2 regions of the Streptomyces sp. NPDC029216 genome follow, and region 1 is predicted to be linked to the other one. Evidence: riboswitches for the same ligand, from Rfam matches in the RefSeq annotation. Region 1 holds a riboswitch; the other holds the start of a gene.
The links. A riboswitch is a leader RNA that binds a small molecule or an ion and turns the genes downstream of it on or off. The one in region 1 is predicted to bind thiamine pyrophosphate.
Positions count from the first base shown of each region.

Region 2: it holds a riboswitch for thiamine pyrophosphate, as region 1 does, so the genes downstream of both, thiC (phosphomethylpyrimidine synthase ThiC) here and AB0F18_RS01850 (thiamine ABC transporter substrate-binding protein) in region 1, are expected to answer to the same signal.

Region 1 covers NZ_JBEZWL010000003.1:19,748-24,108, forward strand. The annotation lists gene AB0F18_RS01845 (iron ABC transporter permease) at 1-1,507, opposite strand, end outside; gene AB0F18_RS01850 (thiamine ABC transporter substrate-binding protein) at 1,564-2,664, opposite strand; TPP riboswitch at 2,753-2,880, opposite strand; gene rlmN (23S rRNA (adenine(2503)-C(2))-methyltransferase RlmN) at 2,901-4,016, opposite strand; gene AB0F18_RS01860 (phosphatidate cytidylyltransferase) at 4,152-4,361, opposite strand, start outside.
Region 2 covers NZ_JBEZWL010000001.1:65,005-69,365, reverse strand. The annotation lists gene AB0F18_RS00320 (aldo/keto reductase) at 1-273, opposite strand, end outside; gene thiC (phosphomethylpyrimidine synthase ThiC) at 393-2,180, opposite strand; TPP riboswitch at 2,175-2,319, opposite strand; gene AB0F18_RS00310 (YibE/F family protein) at 2,392-3,798, shown strand; gene AB0F18_RS00305 (SsgA family sporulation/cell division regulator) at 3,841-4,293, opposite strand.

The DNA.
Region 1 (4,361 bases):
TCTCACCGGCCCGCCCCAGCAGCCGGGCCACGGCCACCGGCAGCGTCGGACGGTCCGGCCGGGCGATGAACACCGTCGCGCCGAACTCGCCCAGCGAGACCGCGAAGGCGAAGCCCGCCGCGATCAGCACCGCCCGCCGCACCAGCGGCAGGTCCACCTCCCGCCAGACCCGCAGCGGCGAGGCCCCCAGCACGGCCGCGGCCTCCCGCAGCCGCCCGTCCACCGCCCGCAGCACCGGCAGCATCGTCCGGACCACGAACGGCACCCCGACCAGCGCCTGCGCCAGAGGCACCAGGATCCAGGATGTCCGCAGGTCCAGCGGCGGCTCGTCCAGGGTGATCAGGAACCCGAAGCCCACCGTCACGGCGGACACCCCCAGCGGCAGCATCAGCAGCGCGTCGAAGCCGCGGACGAAGCGGCCCGCCCGCCGGGCCAGCGCCGCGGCCGCGAGACCGCCGACGGCCAGGGCGATGGCGGTGGCGGCGAGCGCGTACTGCAGGGAGTTCCAGATGGCCTCCAGCGGCGGCACCAGAAACGTTCCGCCTCCGGAACCCGCCTCCTGGAGGGCCCGGTAGAACCCGAACCCGTACCCGCCTGGCGCATCCAGGGACCGCTCCACCAGCACCGCCAGCGGGGCCACGATCAGCAGCGCCACGGTCAGCAGCACCCCGCCCAGCAGCCCGCGCTGCGCCCAGCCGCGCGGCGGGTGCGCGGTGCGCGCGGGGTCGACGAGCCGCAGCGCGGTCTCCCTGAGGCGCACGGTCCGGGCGTGCACGCCGAGGATCACCCCGACGGCAGCGAACTGGACCAGCGTCAGCACCGCGGCCGTCGGCAGGTCCAGCAGCTGCGCCGTCTGCCGGTAGACCTCGACCTCCAGCGTGGCGTACGAGGGCCCGCCCAGGATCTGTACGACGCCGAAGGAGCTGAAGGTGAACAGGAACACCATCAGCGCGGCGGCGGCCACCGCCGGGGCGAGCGCGGGCAGGGTCACCCGCCGCCAGGCCGCGAACCGCCCGGCCCCCAGTACCCGGGCGGCCTCCTCCTGGCGCGGGTCCAGCTGGGCCCACAGCCCGCCGACCGTCCGTACGACGACGGCGTAGTTGAAGAAGACGTGGGCGAGCAGGATCGCCCACACGGTGGTGTCCAGCCGCACGCCCCACAGCTCGTCCAGCAGCCCGCCGCGCCCGACCAGTGCCAGGAAGGCCGTGCCGACGACCACGGTCGGCAGCACGAAGGGGACGGTGACCAGCGCGCGCAGCAGCTGCTTGCCGGGGAAGGAGAAGCGCGCGAAGACGTACGCGCCGGGGAGCGCGACGAGCAGGGTGAGCGCGGTCGAGGCGAGCGCCTGCCAGGTGGTGAACCACAGCACCCCGGCGATGTCGGGCTGGGTGAGGACCTCGCCGATCCGGCCGAACCGCCAGCCCTCGTCCGTCCTGAACCCGCGGCCGACGATCGCGGTGACGGGATAGGCGAAGAACAGCCCGAAGAAGGCGAGCGGCACGGCCATCAGAGCCAGTCTGACGGCGGTGGCACGCCCGCCTTCCTTCGGGGAGCCGTCGCGAACTACTTCACGACGATCGAGGACCATGCCTTGACCCACTGGTCACGGTTCTTCGCGATGGTCTCGGGGGCCACGTTCTCGGGCTTGTCGACCACCACGCCGTGCTTCGTGAACACCTCCGGCAGCTTCGCGTCCTTGACCACCGGGTTCACGAACATCTGGAGCGGCATGTCCTCCTGGAACTTCTTGCCGATCAGGAAGTCGATGAGGGCCTTGCCGCCCTCCTCGTTCTTCGCGCCCTTCAGCAGACCGGCGAACTCGACCTGGCGGAAGCAGGTGCCGGTGGCCACGCCCGTGGGGGCCTCGGCCGGCTGGGGCTCGCCGTAGAGGACCTCGACCGGCGGGCTGGAGGCGTAGGAGACGACCAGCGGGCGGTCGCCCTTGGCCTTCTTGCCGCCCGCGGAGCCGGAGAAGCGCTCGTTGTAGGCCTGCTCCCAGCCGTCGACGACCTCGACGCCGTTGGCCTTGAGCTTGGTCCAGTAGTCCTTCCAGCCGTCCTCGCCGTACTTGCCGACGGAGGCGAGGAGGAAGCCGAGGCCGGGCGAGGAGGTGGCGGCGTTCTCGGTGACCAGCAGGTCCTTGTACTCCGGCTTGACCAGGTCGTCCAGCGTCTGCGGCGGGGCGATCTTCTTGTCGGCGAAGTAGGCCTTGTCGTAGTTGACGCAGATGTCGCCGGAGTCGACCGGGGTGACCCGGTGCTGCTTGTCGAGGACGTACTCGGGCTTGACGTCCGCCAGGCCCTTGGCCTCGTACGGGGTGAAGATCCCGTTGTCGAGGGCGCGGGAGAGGAGCGTGTTGTCGACGCCGAAGAAGACGTCGCCGCGCGGGGAGCCCTTGGTGAGGATCTCCTGGTTGAGCGCGGCGCCGGCGTCCCCGGACTTCAGCACCTTGACGGTGTAGCCGCTCTGCTGCTCGAACTCCTTGAGGACCGATTCGGTCACGTTGAAGGAGTCGTGGGAGACCAGCGTGATGGTCTTGGACTTCGGGGAGCCGCTCGCGGCGGCCCCGTCCTTGTCCTTGGTAGCGCCGCCGCACGCGGCGAGCGTGCTGACGCCGAGGGCCGCGGCCAGCGCCGCACCCGCGATCTTCTTGGTGGTGCTCACGGTTCATTCCTCCTGGGTTGACCAGGAGAAGACGCGGCCCTGCCCGGCCGCTCTGGTGGAGCGGGGCGCCCGGGCAGGGCGCAACAGCTTGAGGTGGTGACCGAACTTCCTACCCAGAATGACCTGGGCGAGGTTCAGAGGGTCTGCGGCCACGGTGCTCGATCTGAAAACGTGTTGCCGCACTCTCAGCGCTGTGGCGCTCCCCTGTCGGAATATGCAGATGTACGCGGGCCAGCCTACCGCTCGCTCGCGGCGAGCTGTCCGCACGCACCGTCGATCTCCTGACCGCGGGTGTCCCGCACGGTCACGGGCACGCCGTGCCGGGCGATGGCCTCGACGAAGGCCTTCTCGTCCTCGGGGCGCGAGGCGGTCCACTTCGAGCCCGGGGTCGGGTTCAGCGGGATCAGGTTGACGTGCACGCGCTTGCCCTTGAGCAGGCGGCCGAGCAGGTCGCCGCGCCAGGCCTGGTCGTTGATGTCGCGGATCAGGGCGTACTCGATGGAGATGCGGCGGCCGGACTTCTCGGCGTACTCCCAGGCCGCGTCGAGGACCTCGCGGACCTTCCAGCGGGTGTTCACGGGGACGAGGGTGTCGCGCAGCTCGTCGTCCGGGGCGTGCAGGGAGACGGCGAGGCGGCACTTGAAGCCCTCGTCGGCGAACCGCAGCATGGCCGGGACCAGGCCGACGGTGGAGACGGTGATGCCGCGCTGCGACAGGCCCAGGCCGTCGGGCTCCGGGTCGGTGAGGCGGCGGATGGCGCCGACGACGCGGTTGTAGTTGGCGAGCGGCTCGCCCATGCCCATGAAGACGATGTTGGACAGGCGGGCGGGGCCGCCGGGGACCTCCCCGTCGCGCAGCGCGCGCATGCCGTCGACGATCTGGTGCACGATCTCGGCGGTGGAGAGGTTGCGGTCGAGGCCGGCCTGGCCGGTGGCGCAGAACGGGCAGTTCATACCGCAGCCGGCCTGCGAGGAGATGCACATGGTGACCCGGTCGGGGTAGCGCATCAGCACGGACTCGACGAGCGTGCCGTCGTGCAGCTTCCACAGGGTCTTGCGGGTGGTGTCGTCGTCGCAGCTGATGTGCCGGACCACGTTCATGAGCTCCGGCAGCAGCTCCTGCTGGAGCTTCTCGCGCGAGGCGGCCGGGATGTCGGTCCACTCGGCCGGGTCGTGCGCGTAGCGGGCGAAGTAGTGCTGGGAGAGCTGCTTGGCCCGGAACGGCTTCTCGCCGATCGCGGCCACCGCCTCGCGGCGCTCGGCCGGGGTGAGGTCGGCGAGGTGCCGGGGCGGCTTCTTGGCCCCGCGCGGCGCGACGAAAGTGAGCTCACCCGGAGCGGGACGGGGGGCCATGCGGTACTCCTCGGTACGACGGGGTGGGGGTCACCCCGCGCGTGCAGGGCCGGTCCGCGGCGGCTCGGCCGCTGGACGGAAAGAGCGCGCCGCGTGAACACGGCGCGCCCTCCAGGATAACCCGGCCCGGACCCGTCAGCCGGTGCCGACGAAGGCCGCCAGCAGCAGCCAGACGACCGGGGCCGTCGGCAGCAGGGAGTCGAGGCGGTCCATGATGCCCCCGTGGCCCGGGAGCAGCGTACCCATGTCCTTGATGCCCAGGTCACGCTTGATCATCGACTCGCCGAGGTCGCCCAGGGTCGCGCTGACGGCGACGGCCAGGCCCAGCAGCAGGCCCTGCCACCA
Region 2 (4,361 bases), on a different contig from region 1:
GCGGTTGCGGCCCTCCCCCATCTGGAAGTGGACCTTGGTGGCGAGCACGACGTCGTCACGCCGCCCCTTGAGCGCCTTGCCGACGATCACCTCGGACTCGCCCGCGGAGTACATGTCCGCGGTGTCCACGAAGTTGATGCCCTGATCGAGCGCGGCGTGGATGATCCGCGCGCAGTCCTCGTGGTCCGGGTTACCCACCGCCCCGAACATCATCGTGCCGAGGCAGTGGGCACTCACCTCTATGCCGGTCCCGCCCAAATTCCGGTATCGCATGGTCATGCGGCCGCACTCTAGGAGCTGGAGTGCACTTCAACGCAAGACCTTTCCGGCAGCCCGTCAGGACCGGCCCGCGACTCCCCCCATGAGGTCTCGGGCCGGTCCCTCCGGCCGGCTCAGTCCGCCAGCGGCAGGTAGACGCGGTTCCCGGACGCGGCGAACTCGGCGGACTTCTCCGCCATGCCCGCCTCGATCTCCTCGGCCTTCAGGTCGCCGCCGTGCTCACGGCGGATGTCCTGGGAGATCTTCATCGAGCAGAACTTCGGACCGCACATGGAGCAGAAGTGGGCGGTCTTGGCCGGCTCGGCCGGGAGCGTCTCGTCGTGGAACTCACGGGCCGTGTCCGGGTCGAGGGCCAGGTTGAACTGGTCCTCCCAGCGGAACTCGAACCGCGCGTCCGACAGGGCGTCGTCCCACTCCTGGGCGCCCGGGTGGCCCTTCGCCAGGTCCGCCGCGTGGGCAGCGATCTTGTACGTGATGACGCCGGTCTTCACGTCGTCCCGGTTGGGCAGGCCCAGGTGCTCCTTGGGCGTCACGTAGCAGAGCATCGCGGTGCCCCACCAGGCGATCATCGCGGCGCCGATGCCGGAGGTGATGTGGTCGTACGCGGGAGCGACGTCCGTGGTCAGCGGGCCGAGCGTGTAGAACGGCGCCTCCTCGCAGATCTCCTGCTGGAGGTCGATGTTCTCCTTGATCTTGTGCATCGGGACGTGGCCCGGGCCCTCGATCATCGTCTGCACGTTGTGCCGCTTGGCGATCGTGTTGAGCTCGCCCAGCGTCTTCAGCTCCGCGAACTGCGCCGCGTCGTTGGCGTCGGCGATGGAGCCGGGGCGCAGGCCGTCACCCAGCGAGTAGGTGACGTCGTACGCCGCGAGGATCTCGCAGAGCTCCTCGAAGTTCGTGTAGAGGAAGTTCTCCTTGTGGTGCGCCAGGCACCACGCGGCCATGATCGAGCCGCCGCGCGAGACGATGCCGGTCTTGCGGCGGGCCGTCAGCGGCACGTACGGGAGCAGCACGCCGGCGTGGACCGTCATGTAGTCGACGCCCTGCTCGGCCTGCTCGATGACGGTGTCCTTGTAGATCTCCCAGGTCAGGTCCTCGGCACGGCCGTCGACCTTCTCCAGCGCCTGGTAGAGCGGCACGGTGCCGATCGGTACGGGGGAGTTGCGCAGGACCCACTCACGCGTGGTGTGGATGTTGCGGCCGGTCGAGAGGTCCATGACCGTGTCGGCGCCCCACTTGGTGGCCCAGGTCATCTTGTCGACCTCCTCCTCGATGGAGGAGGTGACGGCCGAGTTGCCGATGTTGGCGTTGACCTTCACCAGGAACCTCTTGCCGATGATCATCGGCTCGATCTCCGGGTGGTTCACGTTGGCCGGAAGCACCGCGCGGCCCGCGGCGATCTCCTCGCGGACGACCTCGGGGGAGACGTTCTCGCGGATCGCGACGTACTCCATCTCCGGGGTGATCTCGCCCCGGCGGGCGTACGCGAGCTGCGTGACGGCCTGGCCGCCACGGCCCCGGCGCGGCAGGCGCGGGCGGCCGGGGAAGACCGCGTCGAGGTTCTTGAGGCCGCCGCGGGGCGAGGTGTGCTTGATGCCGTCGTCCTCGGGGCGGACGGGGCGACCCGCGTACTCCTCGGTGTCACCGCGGCCGATGATCCAGTTCTCGCGCAGCGGCGGCAGGCCGCGGCGTACGTCGGTCTCGATCTGCGGGTCGGTGTACGGACCGGACGTGTCGTAGAGCGTGACGTCCTTGCCGTTGGTGAGGTGGACCTGGCGGACCGGCACCCGGATGTCCGGGCGGGAACCCGCCAGGTATCCCTTGTGCCAGCCGGGCTGGCGCTCGGTCTGGCCGTCGGCGTTCTGGCCGGCGGCAGGCGTGCGTGCGTCCTGAATGGTCATGAGACCTGATCTCCCTACGCCGGCATTACCCGGTAACAGGTTCGGCGGTCGACGCAGCCTCCTCCCGTACGCAATCTCCTGCGCGTACGGTGATCAGCGCCCTCTCAGCCCGGTGCTCCGAGCTCCCGCGTTGTGCAAAGTAGCCCCCACGCTAGCGTCATCTGTGGCGTGCTGAATAGTGGGCCCCCTCATCTGTTGCGATGATCTGCCGGTGACGACCTCGCCGCAGCCCCCCAACGAGCCCACAGAGCCCTTCGGCCACACCGGTCACGATCACGCGGCCCACGGGCACGCGGCCGGCGTTCCACAGGGTCCCTCCCACAGCCACGGGCATGGCCACGGCCATGGGCACGGCCACGGGCCGGCGGCCCCGGTCTCCAAGCACCTGCGCAAGGTGATTTCCGCCGTCCTGATCCCCTTCGCCGTCGCCGTGTTCGTCGGCCTGGTGGTGCTGTGGCCCGGCGGCGCCCCGGCGCACGAGCGCACCGGGGTGGGCTTCGACCGCCAGACCCAGCAGGGCCGGGTCGTCGCCCTCTCGGAGGTCGACTGCAAGGCGGTGAACGCCGCCCAGGCACCGCCGACCGGCGGCACCTCCACCCCCGAGGGGCGCGAGGCGCGGCCGGGGCAGACCGGCGCGTGCAAGAGGGCCACCGTCGAGGTCACCACCGGGCCGGAGAAGGGCCGCGTCTTCTTCGAGATCGTCCAGCCGGGTGCGCCACGGCAGCTGGAGAGGGACCAGGAGGTGGTGGTCGCCTTCGCGCCGGACGCTCCGCGCGACCTCCAGTACTCCGTGATCGACCTGAACCGGAAGTTCCCGGTGGCCCTGCTCGCGGGGATCTTCGCGGTCGCGGTGGTGGTCGTCGGCCGGATGCGCGGGCTGTTCGCGCTCATCGCCCTCGTGGTCAGCTTCGGGGTGCTGACCCTCTTCATCCTCCCGGCGATCCTGCAGGGTTCGAATCCCCTGGTCGTCGCGGTCGTCGGGGCCAGCGCGATCATGCTGATCGCGCTCTACATGTGCCACGGACTGACCGCGCGCACCTCGGTCGCCGTGCTCGGCACCCTGGTCTCGCTGCTGCTGATCGGCCTGCTGGGCTCACTGTTCATCGGCTGGGCCTTCCTGAGCGGGAACACAGACGACAACACCGGCCTGATCCACGGGCTCTACCCGGACATCGACATGAGCGGTTTGCTGCTCGCAGGCGTGATCATCGGATCGCTCGGCGTACTCGACGACGTGACCGTCACTCAGACCTCGGCCGTCTGGGAACTCCACCAGGCCGACCCCGACATGGGCCCGCGCGCCCTGTACCGGGCCGCCATCCGGATCGGACGCGACCACATCGCGTCCGTCGTCAACACGCTCGTACTGGCCTACGCGGGCGCGGCTTTGCCCCTGCTCCTCCTGTTCTCCATCGCGAACAGCAGTATGGGGACCGTGGCCAACAGCGAGCTGGTGGCGGAGGAGATCGTACGGACCCTCGTGGGCTCGATCGGACTCGTGGCCTCGGTGCCCGTGACCACGGCGCTGGCCGCTCTGGTGGTCTCCGCGGACCGGCCCGGCCCCGCCGCCGCCGCGGCGCCGGCCCGCGGCGGCCGGGGCCGGCGGCGCAAGCGCTGACGGGGCGGGGCGGGGCAAGGAGGGGCTCCGGATCGGAGCCGCTCAGCCCGCGTTCTGCTCGTTCTGCTGCTGCGCCTCGGCGAGGATCCTGCCGAGCTCCTCGTCGAGGGTCTCCTCGAAGTCGCCGAGGCTGCGCTCCTGACCGAGCGGAACGAGCCGGTCGGTCCGGTCGAGGAACGCGACGAGCGGGGCCGCGCCGGCCCGGAAGAGGGCCCGGTCGCCGCCGACCTGGAGGCGGATGTGGACGTCGGAGAGCTCTCCCGGCTCGGTCGGGGCGATGTGCACATCGCCGTCGCCGCACGGCCTGTTGATGCCGTCGAGGAGCAGCTCCCGGCCGAACGCCCAGGTCACCGGGGCGTCTCCGGGAAGGTGGAAGGTCAGGCGTACGGCATAGGGGTCACGGGCGTCGTACCGGAGTTCCACCGGGATCCGGAACGCGAGCTCCTCGGAAACGAGGAAGCTCATCATGACCTCTGCCTGTACCGACTCGCGCATTGCCTACCCCGCTGTAGTGGAAGTGGCCAGGAATGATCCCCCAGGGCCCTCTTGACAAGGGTGGTGGA